DNA from 2 places in the Lactobacillus sp. 23-2 genome. Region 1 is predicted to be linked to the other one. Evidence: riboswitches for the same ligand, from Rfam matches in the RefSeq annotation. Region 1 holds a riboswitch; the other holds the start of a gene.
The links. Region 1 has a riboswitch for thiamine pyrophosphate ahead of OCH80_RS02595 (ECF transporter S component). Riboswitches for the same ligand answer to the same signal wherever they lie in the genome.
Positions count from the first base shown of each region.

Region 2: linked by a shared signal. The riboswitch ahead of OCH80_RS01470 (ATP-binding cassette domain-containing protein) and the one ahead of OCH80_RS02595 (ECF transporter S component) in region 1 are both predicted to bind thiamine pyrophosphate.

Region 1 is NZ_JAOQBX010000004.1:50,368-55,859, reverse strand. It holds gene OCH80_RS02605 (C69 family dipeptidase) at 1-1,236, shown strand, start outside; gene OCH80_RS02600 (M42 family metallopeptidase) at 1,471-2,556, shown strand; TPP riboswitch at 2,670-2,767, shown strand; gene OCH80_RS02595 (ECF transporter S component) at 2,819-3,385, shown strand; gene OCH80_RS02590 (hypothetical protein) at 3,582-3,710, shown strand; gene udk (uridine kinase) at 3,800-4,486, opposite strand; gene udk (uridine kinase) at 4,486-5,142, opposite strand.
Region 2 is NZ_JAOQBX010000002.1:114,946-120,437, forward strand. It holds gene OCH80_RS01465 (MFS transporter) at 1-1,200, opposite strand, end outside; TPP riboswitch at 1,365-1,452, shown strand; gene OCH80_RS01470 (ATP-binding cassette domain-containing protein) at 1,440-2,846, shown strand; gene OCH80_RS01475 (CbiQ family ECF transporter T component) at 2,856-3,509, shown strand; gene OCH80_RS01480 (pyridoxamine 5'-phosphate oxidase family protein) at 3,647-4,015, shown strand; gene OCH80_RS01485 (hypothetical protein) at 4,102-4,527, opposite strand; gene OCH80_RS01490 (serine hydrolase) at 4,545-5,492, opposite strand, start outside.

The DNA of each region.
Region 1 (5,492 bases):
GAGGACCTGCTCCCGAATCCTTTGCGCTACACCAGCGCGCCTGATGCTTCCGGCAAGCATGGGGTCTGGGCCGCGGCTGGGATCAACGATGCCACGGTAGCCATGACCGCGACTGAAACCATTACGACCAACAGCCGGATCCAAGGGATTGACCCCTTGGTTGAAAAGGGAGGCTTGGGCGAAGAGGACTTCGTGACTTTGACCCTGCCATACATCCACTCTGCCCGCGAAGGGGTTGAGCGCTTGGGCTACTTGGTTGAAAAGTACGGGACTTATGAAATGAACGGCTCAGCCTTTGCTGACCATGATGAAGTCTGGTACATCGAAACCATCGGCGGCCACCACTGGGCTGCCCGCCGCATCCCTGATGATGCCTACGTTGCCGCCCCAAACCGCCTGAACATCGACTTTTTTGACTTTGACGACAAAGACAACTTCATGTGCTCAAGCGACCTGCTGGACCTGATCAACGAATACCACTTGAACCCAGACTACACGGGCTACAACCTGCGCCACATTTTTGGCTCTTCAACCATCAAGGACGCCCACTACAACAACCCGCGCGCTTGGTACATCCACCGCTACTTTGACCCAGAATGGGAAGGCAAGCCTGGCGACCAGGACCAGCCATTCATCACTTATGCCAAGAAGAAGATTTCCCCAGAAGACATCAAGTTCTTGGAAAGCTCCCACTACCAAGACACTGAATACGACGTCTACAGCACGACCAATACTGAAGCTGAAAAGAAGCTTTTCCGGCCAATCGGCATCAACCGGAACTTCGAAACCCACATTCTGCAGATCAGAAACGATGTTGAAGAAGGCATTGCCGGCGTGCAATGGCTGGCCTTTGGTCCTAACACCTTCAACGTCTTCGTGCCATTCTACACCAACGTCACGACGACTCCGGCCAGCTTCCAGACCGGTCCTGACTTTGACTTGAGCAAGATCTTCTGGATCAACAAGCTGAACGCCCAGCTTGGCGACACCAACTACAAGGTTTACAGTGCCTTGGAGCAGGCCTTTGAGGAAAAGACCATGGCCAAGCTGCGCAAGATCGAAAATGAGACCGACCGGGCCGTTAAGGGCTTGGAAGGCCGTGAGCTGCAAGCCAAACTGGAAGAAGCCAACCAGAAGATGGCCGACCTGGCTTATGAAAACACGGTTGCTTTAACTGGTGAAATGGTTGCTTCCGGCCACACTTTGATGAAGCTGAAATACGACCTGCTTGACTAAATTAAAAAAATCAGTTGCCAGTCAATGTCATTAAGTTAAGACATTGGCTTTGAACAACGCCTTAAGACACTCATCTGACTTAGCAATGTCAGATGAGTGTCTTTTTTATGGAAATTGAATTTCGCACAACCGCTAAATAAGATTGGATTGCCAGTTCTTTTGCCGATTTCCTATTCAACAGCCTGGTCAATGGTAGAATAGAAGAGCAAATGCTTAAAAAACAAGGAGTTATCAATGGAAAAAGCACAAGAAATTCAAATGCTGAAGGATTTTTCCGATGCCAATGCCACTTCCGGCTTTGAAACGGAATTCGTCAAGCTCTTCACGGACACGGTCAAGGACTACGCTGACCTGGAAGTCGACGGGATGCTCAACGTCTACGCTGCCAAGAAGCAGAACAAGGGCCAGCGGCCAGTCATCCAGCTGGATGCCCACTCCGACGCCGTAGGCCTGTTGACCCAGGCAGTCCGCCCCAACGGCTTGCTCAAGTTCGTCACCCTGGGTGGCTGGAACAACGTTGTCTTGCCATCAATGAGGGTCAAGGTCAGAAACAAGGACGGGGAATACATCCCGGGCGTTGTGGCCTTGAAGCCGCCGCACTTCATGACGGCCGCTGAGCGCAAGGCAGTGCCGCAAGTGGCTGACCTCTCCATCGACGTTGGCTCCTCCAGCCGGGAAGAGACCATCAAGGACTACAAGATCGACACGGGCTGCCCGATCTTCGTCGACGTCAAGTGCGAGTACAATGACAAGACCGGCCTCTTCTTCGGCAAGGACTTTGACGACCGCTTCGGCGCCGCGGCCATGGCTGACGTCTTGGAAAACCTGAAGGATGAAGAAACCAACTTTGACGTCGTGGCTGCCCTGTCCAGCCAAGAGGAAGTTGGCCTGCGCGGGGCTTACGTGACGGCCCGCAAAGTCAAGCCTGACGTCTGCCTGGTTCTGGAAAGCTGCCCGGCTGACGACACCTTTGAGCCTGAATGGCTGTCGCAGACTGGCCTGAAGCGCGGGCCAATGCTGCGGGACATGGACGTGACCTTCCTGCCAAACCCGAAGTTCCAGCAGTATGCCTGCGATCTGGCGGACAAGAACGGGATTCCTTACACCCGTTCAGTCAGAACTGGCGGCGGCCAGGACGGCGCGGCCATCTACTATGAAAACGGGGCACCGACCATCGTCATCGGCATTCCGGTCCGTTATGAGCACTCGCCTTACTGCTTCAGCAGCTACAAGGACTTCAAGGCCTCAGTTGACCTGGCTTTGGCCATCATCCGCGACCTTGACCAGGAAAAGCTGGACTCCTTCAAGTCTTTTGACTAGACTGATTTGTGAAAAAAACACTAGCTTTTTAACTAATAATTGTTATAATTAGTTTGGTAAAAGTAATTATATAAGTGAGATTCTGCTGATTGCAGCAGATCAATAACGCGAACGAAAGCCACTAGGGGTGCTTACCGCTGAGAGACCATTGGTCGACCCTTTGAACCTGAACAAGACAATTCTTGCGCAAGGGAAGTGTCATTATTTAAGTGCGAGCATGAACTCCTACTGGCTTTGTTTTAGCTGGATAGGAGTTTTTATTATGTTTAGAAAAGAAAAAAGCTGGAACGTCAAGGCCGTCATCCTGGTAGCTTTAATCGGGGTTATCATGGGCGTGATCTACCAATACGTCTTCAATCCGCTCTATAACGCTACCAAGGTGGCCTTGTCCTTTGTCGGCCAAGGTCCACTGGCCGATGAGCTCTACTCAGGCCTGTGGTACATGGCCGCGCCTTTGGCCATGTACTTCGTGCCGACCTTTGGCTCCGGCGTGATCGGTGAGACCCTGGCCGCGATGGTTGAAATGGCCTTTGGCGGGCAATGGGGGGCGTTGACCATTCTGGAAGGGGCCGTGCAGGGGGCCTTCAACGAAATCGGCTTCTTCCCCAAGAAGGAAAACTATGACCGCTTCAGCTGGACCAGCTTGATTATCGGGGCCATCTGCTGCCACGTTGCCGCCTTCGTCATGTGCTACTTTATCTATGGCTGGAATGCCTACAAGCCAAGCCTGCTGATCGAAATGTTCATTGCCGGCATGGCCTCGGCCGTCTTCTTTGACGCCGTTTTGGTCAAGTGGATCACCAAGCTTTTTGATAAAATCATGAAGTAAGCAGCGCTTGCTTTAAAAAAGCAAGCCAGCAGGCAGAAACGCGCAAGATCAGCAAGCGGAACGGGAGTTTTATCTTAAAATTGATAAAATGATGCAAATTTGCTGACAAGTCTGTCTTTTGGGTGTACAATCAGAAACATATTTCAAAAAAGCTTGATATTTGCTAATATCAAGATCATTGAAAGGAGCAAAAGACATGACACGCATTAAATTATGTGAACCAAAGAACGCGAACAAGGAATACTGGGAAGTAGTCGGCGTGGTAATTGCGCTGATGCTCCTCATTGCTCTGCTTGGCCTGCACGCCGGCAGCTTCATGATGTAAGCTTAAATGAATTTAACCAGCAGCCATCGAAATCAGACTAAAAAAGGCGCGAGTCAATTTGACTCGTGCCTTTTGCGTTTTGACGTAAATTATTTGGCTGGGTTAGGCTTGGCCGGCATCGTGGCTTCCGTGCGCTCATGGCGCTTGTGGTCCCTGATGATGGACAGGAGCTTGGAGGAAACCATGTCGATGGCGACGTCGTTTTCGCCCCCGCGGGGGATGATGATGTCCGCGTACTTCTTTGACGGCTCAATGAACTGGTTGAAGCTGGGCTTGACCGTGGCCAGGTACTGGGCGATGATCCAGTCGATTGACCGTCCGCGCTCTTGGGTATCGCGTTGCAGGCGGCGGATAAAGCGGATGTCGTCGTCAGCATCGACGAAGAGCTTGACGTCCATGAACTGGCGCAGCTCTTCTGAGGCCAGGACCAGGATCCCTTCAACGATGATAATGTCAGCGGGCTCAACATGGATCGTGTCCTTGGCCCGGGTCAGGGTGTTGAAGTTATAGGTCGGCATCTCGATGGCCTGGCCGTTGAGCAGCTGCTTGAGCTGGCTGACCATGTAGCCGGTGTCGTAGGCGTTGGGGTGGTCGTAGTTGATCGCCTTGCGCTCTTCCATGGACAAGCCGGCATTGTCTTTGTAGTAGGCGTCTTCCGTCAGGATCAAGACCCTGTCGGCTGGCAGGCGCTTGCTGATCGCTTTGGCCACCGTGGTCTTGCCAGAGCCTGAGCCCCCGGCAATCCCGATGACCAGTGGTTTTTGTCTTTCTGCCATTATGCTTCCTTCTGTTCTTCCAAATCATTGCGGCGCAGGATGTCGCGGACCTTGGTCGTCAGCATGTCCAAGGCGACCTGGTTGCCGCCGCCTTCAGGAACGATGATGTCGGCATAGCGCTTGGACGGCTCAACGAACTGGTGGTAGCTTGGCTTCACCGTGGCCATGTATTGGTCGATGATGTAGTCAAAGCTGTAGCCGCGTTCGGCCATGTCGCGGCGCTGGCGGCGGATCAGGCGGATGTCGTCGTCAGTGTCGACGTAGATCTTGATGGCCATCAGGTCGCGCAATTCAGGAATGGCCAGGACCAGGATTCCTTCCAGGATGATGATGTCAGCTGGCTCCACGTGGACCGTTTCGTGCTTGCGCAGGTGGGTCGGGAAGTCGTAGACCGGCATCTCGACGGCCTTGCCGCTGGTCAGGTCCTGCAGCTGGCTGATCAGCAGGTCAGTGTCAAAGGCGTCGGGGTGGTCAAAGTTGATCTGGTCCCGTTCTTCCTGGGTCATTTCCGGGTGGTCCTTGTAATAGGAATCTTCCGTAATGATCCGGATCCGGTCGTTCTTAAACTGGTCGTACAGCTCGTGGGCAATGGTCGTCTTCCCTGAGCCAGAGCCACCAGCAATTCCGATAATAATGGGATGTTTCTTATGTGACATTATTAAACTCCTTTAACATTATATTATAGAGGCCTAAGGGGACAGGGTCTAGCAATTCTTGTCAAAAAGCCGCTGCTTGCCGTTTTTTCCTGCTTGCCGAGTTCCCAGCTTTAGCCTGATTGGCTTAAGGGCTCGTTCGGAATTGACCCGTTTGGGGCAAAACTTGCTTTTTCTTTAAAAATAAGGCAAAAGCCTTTGGAAAATAAGGGGATTTTTCTGATCTAAAGGGCAACTGTTAATAAACGTAAGTTTTCTTAGGATAAAACTTAATTTTGTTAAGCTTGAAAAGGACGGATTTAACAAAAATAATCTGTAAGCGGAATCCTAATATTAAAAAAACGTTAAATCAG
Region 2 (5,492 bases), on a different contig from region 1:
CAGCATTCTGATCAGGTAGGAGAAAGAAGTCGCCACGGGCACGTCCTTGGGGTCAGCATCCTCTTGGACCTTGACCTGGAGCTGGTTGAACATGATCCCGTTGCCAACCCCCTGCAGCATCCCCGCCACCAGGATGGCCCAGTAAGGGAAAGAGCGCGGTGCCACGGCCATCAGCAGGTAGCCAAAGAAGATCACCCAAGTGGTGTAGAGGATCACCTGGTACTCGCTCCAGCGGTGGCGCAGGCGCTCAACGGACAAGGAGCCCAGCATGTCGGTAAAGGCTCCGGGAATCTGGGTCATCCCCCCGACTAGGGCGGTTGAGGCCATCAGCCCTTCCGCCCACATTGGCGCATAGACGCTGAAAGACGACATCGCGGCCCAGATCAAGACAAAGAGGGCAAAGTCAATCACCAAAGGCCGGTTCTTGAACAAGCGGCCCGGAATGATTGGGTCGTCCGCCCGGTGTTCCACCAGCAGCAGCATGCCCACGAAGATAAAGGCCGCCGCGAAGACCAGCAACGCCGTGGCCAGGTTGACCGCGCCCAAAAGCTGGGTTCCCAGCAGCAGGGCCACCACCCCTAAGGACAAGAAGACAGCCCCGCCCAGGTCGATCTTGCGGACGCTTTTTTCCTTATGTTCTTCCTTAAAGAAGAGCTGGACCAAAACGATGGAGATCAAGGCCACCGGAATATTGATGTAGAAGACCCAGCGCCAGGACAAAACGTCGACGATCCAGCCCCCGAACAAGGGCCCCAGAATGGTCGCGGTCGTGAAAAAGGCCGACACCATGCCCAAAACCTTCAAGCGCTTGTAAGGATTCGGATACAGGTCAGAATAGATGATATACGGCAAGGAGACCATCCCGCCGTTGCCGATCCCCGCGATCAGGCGGAAAAAGAGCAGAAACGGCATCGAATTGGCCAGCCCCTGCAGCAGCGCCCCCAAGAGAAACATGGCCGCGGACAGCTGGTAGGCCAGCTTGTTGCCGCGCCGCTCGCCCAATTTGGACCACAAGGGCGTGGACACCGCGGTGCCCAGCAAGAAGATGGCGACCAGCCAGCCCGTATATTCGATCCCGTGCAGGTCAGCAATGATGCGCGGCAGCGCCGTGTTGATGATCGTGTTGTCCAGCCCCGACATCACGTTGGACAGCATCAGGGCTGACGTGACGATCTGGACCCTTCGTTTTTGATTAGGCATTTTTCCTCCCAGACAGCAAGCAAAAGTACAAAAATTACAGCTTCAAAAGCTAATCATTATTAGCATACAACGAATTAGAAAATAATTAAATATAATACTTGTGCAGAAAAGCGCAAAATGGACACAAATTAAGGCTTTTTATATAATTAGGCCGTAAAGTAAGCGATTTAATCACGGGGTGCCTAACGGCTGAGATCAGACCCATTGAACCTGTTGGACAATGCCAGCGCAGGGAGCAGATGCCTTCTTTGGTCACCCCATTCATTGAGGTGACCTTTTTGAATGCCGAAATTTCCATCCAGCACTTAAGCTTTGAATATGACGAGCACAAGCCGCTCCTGGCCGACCTGTCCCTGACTTTCGCCCCTGGCGCCTTCTCCCTCTTGATCGGACCCACGGGCTGCGGGAAATCGACCTTATTGAAGATCATGGCCGGACTCTACCCCAAGTACGGGGGCAAGCTCACCCAAGGGCAGGTTGACCTGGGCGGGCTCAGCCAAGCCATGATGTTCCAGGATGCCGGCGAGCAGTTTACGATGGCCACTCCTAGAGAAGAGATCATCTTCAGCCTGGAAAACCTGGGCATGAAGCAAGAGCAATATGAGACGCGGCTCCAGCGGGCCACGGAATTTGCCCAGATCGGTCCGCTCTTGGACCAAAAGATCGCGACCATGTCTGGCGGCGAGCAGCAGCGGGTTGCTTTAGCCGTCTTAGTGGCCATGAACGTCGACCTGCTTCTGCTAGATGAGCCTTTTGCCAGCGTGGACCCCAAGGCCCGGACCTTCTTGGTGGAAAAGCTGGTCCAGCTGAAAGAGCAAGGCAAGACCATCATCCTGACCGACCACGTCTTTACGGACTACCTGGGCAAGGTCGACCAGCTCTACCGCTTCGCGGGGCAGACGGTCACCAGGCTTTCAGCCAAAGAAAGGGACGCGGTCTTGGCTGAAGACGCCAGGGTTCCTTTGACTTTTGCCTTGCCGCAAGCCAATGCCCCAGCGGCTTTCGTCTTAAGCGGCGTGCTGCTGAAGACCAGCCACCTGCTGCTAAAGCAAGACGAGCTTAAGCTCTACAAGGGCAAAGTCACCCTTTTGACGGGGGCCAATGGGGTTGGCAAGACCTCCCTCTTCCGGGCCTTAACCCAGCTTTTGCCCTACTCCGGCTCCATCTGCTGGGAAGGGCGGGAAGTGGCCAAGCAGCCGGCCCGGACCTACTTTTTGCATGTAGCCCAAGTCTTCCAGAAAGCCACTGACCAGTTCATCCAGATCACGGTCAAAGACGAGCTGGCCATCAGCAAGAAGCTGCGCAAGAACGACTACTTCAGCGATGAGCGGATCAAGCAGGCCTTAGCGGACCTGGACCTGGCCAGCCACTTGGACCAGGTCGTCTACTCTCTTTCCGGCGGCCAGAAGAAGAAGCTGCAGATTCTGCTGATGCTGATCTCCGGCCATGAAGTTCTGCTCATCGACGAGCCGCTCAGCGGCCTGGACCGTCAGTCCATCAAGCAGGTCGTCAAGCTCATGAAGGACAGCCAGGCCGCCATGGGACAAACTATTATCGTCATCAGCCACCAGTTCCACGGCTTGAGCGACTGGTGCGACTACCACCTGCGCCTGGACCAGCAGCGGCTCCAGTACGTCACGGATTAAGGAGGCATTATGAATCCAAGTCTTAAAGTCCTGCTGGCCCTGATCGTCTCTTTGGAGCTTTCATTCAAGGTCAGCCTCTATACCAACCTGCTCGTCATGGCCCTGTGCCTTTGCTGGCTTTTGGTCAAAAAAATGCGGCCCAAGGCCATCTTGACCATGCTCTTCTTCGCGACCCTGGCCGCCTTCACGGTCTTCTCCTCGGCCTACCTTTTTTCCGACCGCAAGCAGCTCTGGTACGCCTTGGACATCACCACCCGGGTCTACGTCTACACCTTGACCACGGCCTGCCTAACGGTCTCCACGACGGCTGAGGAAATGGCCCGCTCGCTTGAGCAGAACCTGCACCTGCCAAGCCACTTTGCCTACGGGACCCTCGCGGCCTTGAACATCATTCCCCGCATGGCCCAGGCCGTCAAGCAGATCCGCGTGGCCGGCCTCATGCGCGGGGTCAATCTGTCCTTCTGGTCGCCGGTCCTCTACTTCAAGGCCATCCTGGTTGCCCTGAACTCTGCCGACAACCTGGCCCAGGGGATGGAGGCCCATGGCTTCCGCGAAGGCGCCAAGCGGTCCGCGATCGTGAAGATCCCCCTGACCGGCAAGGACTGGGCGCTCTTTTTCGGCGGCTTGGCCCTGCTCAACGTCTGTGCCTTCCTGCTACCTTAACTTTTTCCAAAAAAATCTTAAAATCATGGTCAAAATTGACCTACATCAATTTTTTCCTGGCGAATTGCTATAAAATAGTAAGCAGATAAGAGATCAATCAAGAAAAAATAAACTGAATTTAAGAAGGAGACGTCATTATGAAGAAGTTAGACACTGCTGTTTTGACTGCTGAACAAGAAAAGTTCTTCAACGAAGCTTTGGCCTTCATCGCCACTGTTGACAAGGACGGCAACCCGCAAGTCGGCCCTAAGGGCTCATTGCGCGTAATCGACGACAAGCACCTGGCCTGGTCAGAAGTAACCTTCGCCCACGCCTTTGAAAACATCAAGGCTGGCAGCCGCGTGGCCGTAGTCGTTGCTGACGTGCCAAGCCACACCAACGTCCGGGCCGTAGGGACCGCGACGATCCACGAAGGCGACGACTTCGCCAAGAAGCTGGCCAAGGAAACCGGCAAGCCGGAAACCGCGGCTGCCGTAGTCGTTGAAATCGAAGAGCTGTTCGCTTAAGCTCAGCGGTTTAATCTTTACTTAAATTTCTATATTCCCACACAAAAAATCCATCCCTCGCGGGATGGATTTTTATTTGCTATTTTTCACCAAGCACCTTTAATAATGCCGACCGTGGCCGCGGCCAGGGCTAGGACGAACAAGGCAATTTCCGTCCACGTGGTCCAGGGCGCGGCGTTTTTCCAAGTAAAGGCATTAAAGGACAAATTGACCGCCAGCAAGCCGGCCTGGAAGATCCAGTACCAGAACAGGTCGTCTTGGCGGACCAGCAACAGGTAGGCGAGCAGATAGAGGCTGACGAGCAGGGCCGCGTACTTCAAGAAGCCGGCGTGGTCCGCGATCCACCCGCCCAGCCACTGGCCGATTGCCGCCACGAAGATGGCCGCGATAAAGGCGAGCCGCAGGCCGTTATGAGCCTTGGGCCCTTCTGAGACTAAGTTGAGGACCAGATCAAAAAGCGTAAAGCTGAGCAGCAGGTTGGTAACGAAACGGGCAACTTGTTTGACTGACATATTTTCTCCTATCGCTTCTATTCGGCCAGGTCATAGATCTTCTGGGCAACCGCCGCGATCTGGTCATTGGACCAGCCGTTGGTGAAGATGGCCAGGACAAAGGGCTTCTTGGCGTAGACATAGCCCACGTCGTTGTTGATAGCACCGTTGATCCCGATCTTATGGTCAACGCGGACCGGGAGGGTGCCGATTTTTTCCGACTTCCAGTCCGTGGCGCTCAAGTATTGGTTAACCGGACCGCTTTGCGAGTGGAGGTAGGCCATCACGCGCGCGGCTTGCAGGGTCGTCATGGTCTTGCTGTAGGAAGGGATGCCCGCGATTTTGTTCAAAAAGGCATTGAAGCTGGCTTGGTCTTTATTGCAAAGGTGGTAGAGCAGCTGGTTGCTGGCGGCATTGTCTGAATGGACCATCGCGTCTTCCAGCAGGGTCTGCACGCTGTACTGCTTGCCTTCGGGATTCTGGTTCTGCAGGACCCCGGTTCCGCCTTTAACCATGTGGTTGGGCGTATCGTCCGCTGCTGATGTGTAGGTCAGCTTGCTTGAATAGGACAGCTTCCCGCTTTGCACCAGGTATTGGGTGTAGGCCGCGACTGGCAATTTAGCGCAAGAGGCCGCGTACATTCCCGTATTTTCGTTGACTCCGACGGACTGGCGGCGGTTGTTTGAAAGGTCGATGAATTCCACGCTGACCGCGCTGTTACCCGCGTACCTGGTCAGGTAGGCGCGGATTTTCTTGATCACCGGCTCCATCTTCACCGACTTTGAGCTGGCAGCCGCCCCTTTGCCGCGCTGCCCGGACTGGCGGCTAGTCTTTTGGGGACTGGCCGGCTTTTGACTGGTTTGCTTTTGCCGGGCGGACTGGTGACTGGGCTGGCTTTTGGCCTTCTTTGACTGCTTGACTGAGCTCTTGACCGGGCTGGACGTGGCTGGGCGCGCTTTCTGGCTGCCGCAGCCAACCAGCAGCAG